Regions from separate parts of the Streptomyces sp. NPDC002463 genome, predicted to be linked through region 1. Evidence: predicted binding sites of a transcription regulator. Region 1 holds the regulator's gene; each other region holds the start of a gene.
The links. Region 1 encodes HrcA, which represses chaperone genes, less so after heat shock. Its sites were predicted from a motif close to TTNGCACTCNGNNNNNCNGAGTGCNAA; they were not measured.

Region 1 (3,270 bases):
CCGTTCGACGAGCTCGGCGTCGTGGCGGCCCTCCACGTAGATCCGGCCCGCCCGTGCCACGCGCGCGCGTGCGCCGGGGACCGCGATCGAGCCGGACGCCGTACGGGTGGGGCGGGACGGGCCCGACGCCGGGCGGACCAGGGTCACCACCCTGCCCTCCAGGAGGAAGCCGCGCGGTTCCAGCGGGAAGACCCGGTGCTTGCCGAACCGGTCCTCCAGCGTCACCGTGCCCGCCTCGCAGCGGATCACCGCCCCGCAGAAGCCCGTGGTGACCTCCTCGACGACCAGGTCGGGGTCGGCCGGGATCTCCGGGACGGGAGCGGACTTCTTCCAGGGCGGGGTCAGGTCCGGGTTGTAGCTGCGCATGGGCTCCGTTCCGTCCGGGGCGTGGTGGCGGGGGTTCTGCTGGGGGTCCGGGGGTCATCCCCCGGGCAGGCACGGTCAGGGCGGGGTCAGATCCGGGTTGTAGCTGCGCATGAGCTCTGTTTCGTCCGAGGCGGCGTCAGGTCCGTGTCGTAGCCGCGCATTCGGGCGACGCTACGACACCCCGAAGCGGCGTGCCAGTTCACCGCGCTGCGCCCGGACGAACGTGGCGTCCACCACAGCCCCGTGGCCCGGCACGTACGCCGCCTCCTCGCCGCCCAGGGCGAGCAGCCGGTCCAGGGCGTCCGGCCAGCGGGACGGGATCGCGTCCGGGCCCGCCTGCGGCTCGCCCGACTCCTCCAGCAGGTCGCCGCAGAAGACGACCTCGCGCTCACCCGGGACGCAGAGCGCCAGGTCGTGGCCCGTGTGGCCGGGTCCCACGTTCGCCAGGAGGACCTGGCGGTCGCCGAGGTCGAGCGTCCACTCGCCCGTGACCAGGTGCCGGGGGGCCACCAGGACGTCCGTCGCCTCCGCCGCCACCTGCGGATCGACCCCTTGCCGTACCGCGTCCCCGTACAGCTCCTCCCGGGCCCTCGTCCCGCTCAGGAGGTCGTCCGATCCCACCGCGCCGAAGACCTCCGCCCCGGCGAACGCCGCCGTGCCGAGCACATGGTCGAAGTGCGGGTGGCTGAGTGCGATGTGTGTCACCTTGCGGCCGCCTGTGAGTCCCCTCACCTGTGCGCGCAGTTCGGCGCCCTCCGCGAGCGAGGACCCCGTGTCGTACAGCAGGACCGCCCGTGTCCCCAGGACCAGCCCGACCGTGGCGTCCCAGCCGGGCAGCCGTCGCCGGCCCACCCCGTCCGCGAGACGCTCCCATCCGTACGCTTCCCAATCCACGTCCATGGGGCGACGCTAGCCGGTGCGGGCGCCGCCTCCTTGCCAGGAGCGATGTCCGCCGCCGTACACTGGCCGGGGGATCGCTGGCACTCGGACAGGGCGAGTGCCAAAAGCGGAGCAACCGGAACGACGACGACAGCTGGAGGTGCGCACGATGCTCAGCGAACGCAGACTCGAGGTCCTGCGCGCCATCGTCCAGGACTACGTCGGGACGGAGGAGCCCGTCGGCTCCAAGGCGCTCACCGAGCGCCACAAGCTCGGCGTGTCGCCCGCCACCGTCCGCAACGACATGGCCGTGCTGGAGGAGGAGGGGTACATCGCCCAGCCTCACACCAGCGCCGGGCGCATCCCCACCGACAAGGGCTACCGGCTCTTCGTCGACCGGCTCGCCGGCGTCAAGCCGCTGTCGACGCCGGAGCGGCGGGCCATCCACAACTTCCTCGACGGAGCCGTCGACCTCGACGACGTCGTCGGGCGCACGGTACGACTGCTCGCCCAGCTCACCCGCCAGGTCGCCGTCGTCCAGTACCCCTCGCTGACCCGCTCGACCGTCCGGCACGTGGAGCTGCTCTCGCTGGCCCCCGCCCGCCTGATGCTCGTCCTCATCACGGACACCGGCCGGGTCGAGCAGCGGGTCGTCGACTGCCCCGCGCCCTTCGGCGAGACCTCGCTCGCCGACCTGAGGGCCCGGCTCAACAGCCGGGTCGTCGGCCGCCGGTTCGCCGACGTGCCGCAGCTGGTGCAGGACCTCCCCGAGTCCTTCGAGGAGGTCGAGGACCGCGCCACGGTCTCGACCGTGCTCGCGACCCTCCTCGAAACCCTGGTCGAGGAGCACGAGGAGCGGCTGATGATCGGCGGCACCGCCAATCTCACCCGCTTCGGACACGACTTCCCCCTGATGATCAGGCCTGTCCTGGAAGCCCTGGAGGAGCAGGTCGTGCTCCTCAAGCTGCTCGGCGAGGCCAAGGAATCGGGCATGACCGTACGCATCGGGCACGAGAACGCCCACGAGGGGCTGAGCTCCACGTCCGTCGTCTCGGTCGGCTACGGTTCGGGCGGCGAGGCAGTCGCCAAACTCGGCGTGGTCGGACCGACCCGCATGGACTACCCCGGAACGATGGGAGCGGTACGCGCAGTGGCACGTTACGTCGGACAGATCCTGGCGGAGTCGTAAGTGGCCACGGACTACTACGCCGTACTCGGCGTGCGCCGCGACGCGTCCCAGGACGAGATCAAGAAGGCGTTCCGGAGGCTCGCACGCGAGCTGCACCCGGACGTCAATCCCGATCCCAAGACGCAGGAACGCTTCAAGGAGATCAACGCCGCCTACGAGGTCCTCTCGGACCCGCAGAAGAAGCAGGTCTACGACCTCGGCGGCGACCCGCTCTCGGCCTCCGGCGGCGGTGGCGCGGGCGGCGGCTTCGGAGCCGGCGGCTTCGGCAACTTCTCCGACATCATGGACGCCTTCTTCGGCACGGCCTCGCAGCGCGGCCCGCGCTCGCGCACCCGCCGCGGCCAGGACGCCATGATCCGCCTGGAGATCGACCTCAACGAGGCGGCCTTCGGCACCACCAAGGACATCCAGGTGGACACGGCGGTCGTCTGCACCACCTGTTCGGGTGAGGGTGCCGCGCCCGGCACCTCGGCGCAGACCTGTGACATGTGCCGCGGCCGCGGTGAGGTCTCCCAGGTCACCCGGTCCTTCCTCGGCCAGGTCATGACCTCGCGGCCCTGCCCGCAGTGCCAGGGCTTCGGCACCGTCGTCCCGACGCCGTGCCCCGAGTGCGCCGGCGACGGCCGCGTGCGGTCCCGCCGCACCCTCACGGTCAAGATCCCGGCCGGTGTCGACAACGGCACCCGCATCCAGCTCGCGGGCGAGGGCGAGGTCGGCCCCGGCGGCGGCCCCGCCGGCGACCTGTACGTCGAGATCCACGAGACCCCGCACGAGGTCTTCCAGCGGCGCGGCGACGACCTGCACTGCACGGTCACCATCCCGATGACGGCGGGCGC
Region 2 (3,270 bases), on a different contig from region 1:
GGCTCGGCGTCCGGCATCTGCTCGAAGACCTCCGTGTAGTCGAGCCGCTCCGCCGGGACCACGTCCTCGTACGTCCCGGAGAAGACGATCTCCTGGCCGTCCGGCCCGGTCTGGCCCCAGCGCCAGGCACCGCCCGCCCGCAGGTCCATGTCGACGACGAAGATGGTCAGCCCGGCCGCCCCGTACCACTCCCGTACGTGCTCGGGCCGCGTCCAGGCCTCCCAGACGCGGGCCGGCGGGGCCTCGAAGGTGCGGGTGACGACGAGCTCGCGGTCGGCCGGTGTCGTGAGGAGGGTGACCATGACGACGACCCCTTCCGTACGCCTCGCCCCTTCCAGCATCCGCCGAACGCCCGAGGGCGGCACCCCCACCAGGGGGTGCCGCCCTCGTTCGCGTTCAGCGATGAACTGCCGATCCCTCGGGATCAGAAGTCCATGTCACCGCCCGGCATGCCGCCGCCGGCCGGCGCAGCGGCCTTCTCCGGCTTGTCGGCGATGACGGCCTCGGTGGTGAGGAACAGCGCGGCGATCGACGCGGCGTTCTGCAGCGCGGAGCGCGTGACCTTCGCCGGGTCGATGATGCCCTCGGCGATGAGGTCGACGTACTCGTTGGTCGCGGCGTTCAGGCCGTGGCCGACGGGCAGGTTGCGGACCTTCTCCGCCACGACGCCGCCCTCGAGGCCGGCGTTGACGGCGATCTGCTTCAGCGGGGCCTCGAGGGCCAGCTTGACGATGTTGGCACCGGTGGCCTCGTCGCCCGTCAGGTCCGCCTCGAGCTTCTCGAAGACGTTGGAGGCCTGGAGCAGGGCCACGCCACCGCCGGCGACGATGCCCTCCTCGACGGCCGCCTTCGCGTTGCGAACGGCGTCCTCGATGCGGTGCTTGCGCTCCTTGAGCTCGACCTCGGTCGCGGCACCGGCCTTGATGACGGCCACGCCGCCGGCCAGCTTCGCGAGGCGCTCCTGGAGCTTCTCGCGGTCGTAGTCCGAGTCGGAGTTCTCGATCTCGGCGCGGATCTGGTTCACGCGACCGGCGACCTGCTCGCTGTCACCGGCACCGTCGACGATGGTGGTCTCGTCCTTGGTGATGACGACCTTGCGGGCGCGGCCCAGCAGGTCCAGGCCCGCGTTCTCGAGCTTGAGGCCGACCTCCTCGGAGATGACCGTGCCGCCCGTGAGGATGGCGATGTCGTTCAGCATGGCCTTGCGGCGGTCGCCGAAGCCCGGGGCCTTGACGGCGACGGACTTGAAGGTGCCGCGGATCTTGTTGACGACCAGGGTCGACAGGGCCTCGCCCTCGACGTCCTCGGCGATGATCAGCAGCGGCTTGCCCGACTGCATGACCTTCTCCAGGAGCGGAAGGAGGTCCTTCACGGAGGAGATCTTGGAGTTGACGATCAGGAGGTACGGGTCGTCGAGCGACGCCTCCATGCGCTCCATGTCGGTGGCGAAGTACGCCGAGATGTAGCCCTTGTCGAAGCGCATGCCCTCGGTGAGCTCCAGCTCCAGACCGAAGGTCTGGGACTCCTCGACGGTGATGACGCCTTCCTTGCCGACCTTGTCCATGGCCTCGGCGATGAGCTCGCCGATCTGGGTGTCGGCGGCGGAGATGGAGGCCGTGGAAGCGATCTGCTCCTTGGTCTCGACATCCTTCGCCTGCTCGAGCAGGGCGCCGGAGACGGCCTCGACGGCCTTCTCGATGCCGCGCTTGAGGGCCATCGGGTTGGCACCCGCGGCGACGTTGCGGAGGCCCTCGCGGACGAGCGCCTGGGCGAGGACGGTGGCGGTGGTCGTACCGTCGCCGGCGACGTCGTCCGTCTTCTTGGCGACTTCCTTGACCAGCTCGGCGCCGATCTTCTCGTACGGGTCCTCGAGCTCGATCTCCTTGGCGATGGAGACACCATCGTTGGTGATCGTGGGGGCGCCCCACTTCTTCTCGAGGACGACGTTGCGGCCCTTGGGGCCGAGGGTGACCTTGACGGCGTCAGCGAGCTGGTTCATGCCGCGCTCGAGACCGCGCCGGGCCTCCTCGTCGAACGCGATGATCTTGGCCATGTGAAGTGGTCCTCCCGGACATGGGGTGGATAACGCTCCAGGACCGCGCCGACGCCCGCGACGGACGGCCTGCGTGCCCTGTGGTTCCTTGCCCCACCTGGCCGCGGGCCTCGTCTGCCCGATCCTCGTAAGCACTCTCACCTTCCGAGTGCTAACGCCAATGATTAGCACTCGCCCTAGGAGAGTGCAAGCGACTCTCGCGTTTCGGGAGGCGGATCAGGACGACGACCGGGACGCTCCCGGAACGCACGAGGGGTCCGCATCCCCTCAGGGATGCGGACCCCTCGACGGCGTTGCGTCGGTGGCCGATCGCGCCGCGCTCAGACGGCGAGCTTGACCATGTCCGCCTGCGGACCCTTCTGGCCCTGCGAGATCTCGAACTCGACCCGCTGGCCTTCTTCGAGGCTGCGGTAGCCATCCATCTGGATCGCGCTGTAGTGGACGAAAACATCCGCACCACCGTCTACCGCGATGAAGCCGTAGCCCTTCTCCGCGTTGAACCACTTGACGGTGCCCTGAGCCATGCCTAACTCCCCTATTACTGGCCCTTGCGCGGGACCCGCACTTCGCGGACCCGGGTCAGACCTCTGCGCCGGAACGCGTCGACCGCGGCTGAATGTATCTGCCCAACTGCCCTCTGCAACAGGTCATTCGACCGAGAATTCTGGGCGCCCCGGAAAGGGGAATTGGGGAGAATCCTCAGGATGACGGGGCAAGTCGGGCCCGGCAAAACGCGCAGAAGGTACACAACGTGCGCGCACTTTGGCTGCTTCTTGTCGTGCGGGGGCGCATTCTCATATGCGTTCGGCATGAGCAGCGGAGGGGACTTCCCCAACTCTACCGCGCTCAACCATGCAGAATTGCCCCTTCCGCTTATCGCGCGGAAGGGGCAATTCGTACTGACCGGTAAGCCTGAGCGGGTCTCAGTTACGGCTCAGCAGCCGCCGGCGACGGCCGGGATGATCGAAACGCCCGCGCCGGCCGGGGTGGCCGTCTCCAGGCCCTGCTCGAAGCGCACGTCGTCGTCGTTCACGTAGACGTTGACGAAGCGGCGCAGCTTGCCCTGGTCGTCCAGGACGCGGGCGGCGATGCCCGTGTGGTTCTTCTCCAGGTCCGCGATGACCTCGGCGAGGGTCGCGCCCTCGGCCTGGACCTCGGACTGACCGCCCGTGTAGGTGCGGAGGATGGTGGGGATGCGGACGTTCACTGCCATGTCT
Region 3 (3,270 bases), on a different contig from region 1:
CGGCGATGACGGTGGCGCCGGTGAGCGTCGCCATGTCGCCGAGCATCGCCTTGCGGCGGTCGCCGAAGCCGGGGGCCTTGACGGCCACGGCGTTGAACGTGCCGCGGATCTTGTTGACGACGAGGGTGGAGAGGGCCTCGCCCTCGACGTCCTCGGCGATGATCAGGAGCGGCTTGCTGGCGCCGGCCTGGATGACCTTCTCCAGGATGGGCAGCAGGTCCTGGATCGAGGAGATCTTGCCCTGGTGGATCAGGATGTACGGGTCGTCGAGGACGGCCTCCATACGCTCCTGGTCGGTCACCATGTACGGGGACAGGTAGCCCTTGTCGAAGGCCATGCCCTCGGTGAAGTCGAGCTCCAGGCCGAAGGTGTTGGACTCCTCGACGGTGATGACACCGTCCTTGCCGACCTTGTCCATCGCCTCGGCGATGAGCTCGCCGACCTGCTGGTCCTGCGCGGAGAGCGCGGCGACGGCGGCGATGTCGGACTTGTCCTCGATCGGGCGCGCGGTGGCGAGGAGCTCGTCGGAGACGGCCTTGACGGCGGCGTCGATGCCCTTCTTCAGGGCGGCCGGGGAGGCGCCGGCGGCGACGTTGCGCAGACCCTCGCGGACCAGGGCCTGGGCGAGCACGGTGGCGGTGGTGGTGCCGTCACCCGCGATGTCGTTGGTCTTGGTCGCCACCTCCTTCACGAGCTGGGCGCCGAGGTTCTCGTACGGGTCCTCGATCTCGACCTCGCGGGCGATCGTGACACCGTCGTTGGTGATGGTGGGGGCGCCGAACTTCTTGTCGATGACGACGTTGCGGCCCTTGGGGCCGATCGTCACCTTCACCGTGTCGGCAAGCTTGTTGACGCCGCGCTCAAGGGCGCGACGGGCGTCCTCGTCGAACTTCAGGATCTTCGCCATGGGAGCGGTTCAGCCCTCTCGGAATGGGGTGGAACGAACTGCGCCCCCGGACGCCCGGTGCGGGGTCAAGGGGCGCAGCTCAAAGCATCTGCTTCAGATACTTCGGTGAATTACTTCTCGACGATCGCGAGCACGTCGCGAGCCGAGAGGACGAGGTACTCCTCGCCGTTGTACTTCACCTCGGTGCCGCCGTACTTGCTGTACAGCACGATGTCGCCGGTCTTGACGTCGAGCGGCAGACGCTCGCCGTTCTCGAAGCGGCCCGGGCCCACGGCCAGGACGACGCCCTCCTGGGGCTTCTCCTTGGCGGTGTCCGGAATGACCAGGCCAGAGGCGGTGGTCTGCTCGGCGTCGAGCGGCTGGACCACGATGCGGTCCTCGAGCGGCTTGATGGCAACCTTGGAGCTGGTGGTCGTCACGATCCGACCTCCCCCTTCGGAGATCTCACGGGGTTAACTGTCTGAGGTGGCGACCAGGTGGATCCGTCGTCGCGGGTGCCGGACCTGCCCGTCGCTGTGTTGGCACTCTCCAGTGGGGAGTGCCAGGGCCGAGACTATGACCGCGATTAGCACTCGGTCAAGCGGAGTGCCAATTCATCGCTCCGTGGCGTGACCGTACGGGGTCCGCCGGCCTCTTCGCAGCGCTTCGCGTCGACCGCCGCCCGCACCCGCTGGACCGGTGAGGGGTGGGGGTTCACCCGTTCCGCCGCCTTCCGGCCGAGCCGTTCGATCGGGTCGACGGAGGAGGCGCAGGCCGGGAGGGCGAGGAGCGCGCCGGTCACGGCGAGCACGGCGAGCCACCTCACACGTAGTCCTCGAGCTTCGCGACCGCGTACCCCTTGGACGTGATCACGTTCATCACACGCCGGATCATGTCCGGCATCGTGCCCTTCCAGTCCTCCTTGCCCCGGAAATGGGTGAGGACGATGTCGCCGGGGTGCAGGTCCCGGTCCCACTCGCGCCACTCCATGTGGTCGGGGAAGGCTTCGGCGGCCCAGAGCGGGACGGCCTTGATGCCGCAGGACTTCGCGGCGGTCAGGGTGTCCTCGTTGTAGTTGCCGTACGGCGGGCGGAAGAGCGTGGGCCGCTTGCCGAACTGCTTCCCGATGACGTCCTGCATGCCGCAGATCTCGCGCTTCTGCTCGCTGTACGAGAGTGCGGGCAGGTAGCGGTGGTGGAGGGTGTGGTTGTTGAGGGCGACGCCCGACTCCTCGGACTTCTGCATCTTCGCGAAGTAACCGTAGTCGTCGTTGACGACGTAGTCGCTGAGGAAGGCGCTGTAGGGGATCCGCAGCTCCTTCATCATCTTCAGCAGCTGGGGGTCCTTCTCCGCGCCGTCGTCGATCGTCAGGAAGACGACCTTCTGCTTGGTGGGCACGGTGGTGAAGACGGGCGGCAGGCCCTCGCCGTCGGTCTCGAAGCCCTTGCGGGTGGTGATCTTCGGCTTGACGGCGGGCGGGGCGGGCGCTTCGAGCGGGGGTTTGGCGAGGCCCCATTTCTTGGCGGCGAGCACGCGGGCGGCCCGCTGCGCGCGGACCTTCTCGACGTACGCGCCGAGGGCGCCGGCGGCGGGGGCCTGCTTCTCGGCGGCGGCGGGGGCGGGCGCGCCGCGCTCGGGTGCGGCGCTGCCGGAGCAGGCCGTGGCGGCGGAGGCGAGGGCGGCCACGGCGAGCGCCGCCCCGAGCGTCCGGCGGGAGCGGTGCACACCTTTTGCCATCATCTGGTCCTTTTGTCGTACGAGCTGCATGGCGCCGCATCCTGTCAGCGCGAGAGCCCCTTCCGGGCCGCGACACCGCCGTACGGCCCCCACCGTCCCCCGGCCGGCCCACAAGCCCCGCGGGGGTGTCCCGTCGGTCGGGCCGGGCACTCCCAGGCCCCAGAATGGGACGGGTGACCGACCTCGCCTCCTTCGCCGCCCTGCTCGCCCCCGAGGGGCAGACGCTCCTCGCCGCCCTGCGCGACTACGACCCCGCGCAGGAGCTCGCGGTCGCCTCCCGGCTGCGCCGCGACCACCCCGCCGAGCTCGTCACCGCGGCCCTCGGCCAGGCACGGCTGCGGCAGCGGGCGGTGGCGAAGTTCGGCGCGGAGGACGCGTACCGGATGTACTTCACGCCCAACGGCGTCGAGCAGTCCACCCGCGCCTCGGTGGGCGCGTACCGGGCGGCCCGGATGAAGGCGCTCGGCGTCCGAGGCGTCGCGGACCTCTGCTCCGGGATCGGCGGCGACGCGATCGCCCTGGCCCGCGCCGGGATCTCCGTCCTCGCCGTCGACCGGGACCCGCTGACCGCCGAGGCCGTACGGGCCAACGCGGCCGCGCTCGGGCTCGCGGAGCTGATCGAGGTCCGGTGCGCGGACGTCACCGAG

Region 2: groL (chaperonin GroEL) is a predicted target of HrcA. The motif match lies at 2,218-2,244, and genes of this name have one in related genera.
Region 3: groES (co-chaperone GroES) is a predicted target of HrcA. The motif match lies at 1,426-1,452, and genes of this name have one in related genera.

Annotation. Positions count from the first base shown of each region.
Region 1 covers NZ_JBIARL010000005.1:194,712-197,981, forward strand. The annotation lists gene ACFYX3_RS13035 (DUF3097 domain-containing protein) at 1-366, opposite strand, end outside; gene ACFYX3_RS13040 (MBL fold metallo-hydrolase) at 538-1,266, opposite strand; gene hrcA (heat-inducible transcriptional repressor HrcA) at 1,415-2,434, shown strand; gene dnaJ (molecular chaperone DnaJ) at 2,435-3,270, shown strand, end outside.
Region 2 covers NZ_JBIARL010000030.1:27,576-30,845, reverse strand. The annotation lists gene ACFYX3_RS38035 (SRPBCC domain-containing protein) at 1-302, opposite strand, end outside; gene groL (chaperonin GroEL) at 425-2,053, opposite strand; gene ACFYX3_RS38025 (cold-shock protein) at 2,374-2,577, opposite strand; gene ACFYX3_RS38020 (MoaD/ThiS family protein) at 2,988-3,266, opposite strand.
Region 3 covers NZ_JBIARL010000001.1:681,595-684,864, forward strand. The annotation lists gene groL (chaperonin GroEL) at 1-907, opposite strand, end outside; gene groES (co-chaperone GroES) at 1,018-1,326, opposite strand; gene ACFYX3_RS03090 (hypothetical protein) at 1,473-1,712, opposite strand; gene ACFYX3_RS03095 (polysaccharide deacetylase family protein) at 1,709-2,623, opposite strand; gene ACFYX3_RS03100 (SAM-dependent methyltransferase) at 2,788-3,270, shown strand, end outside.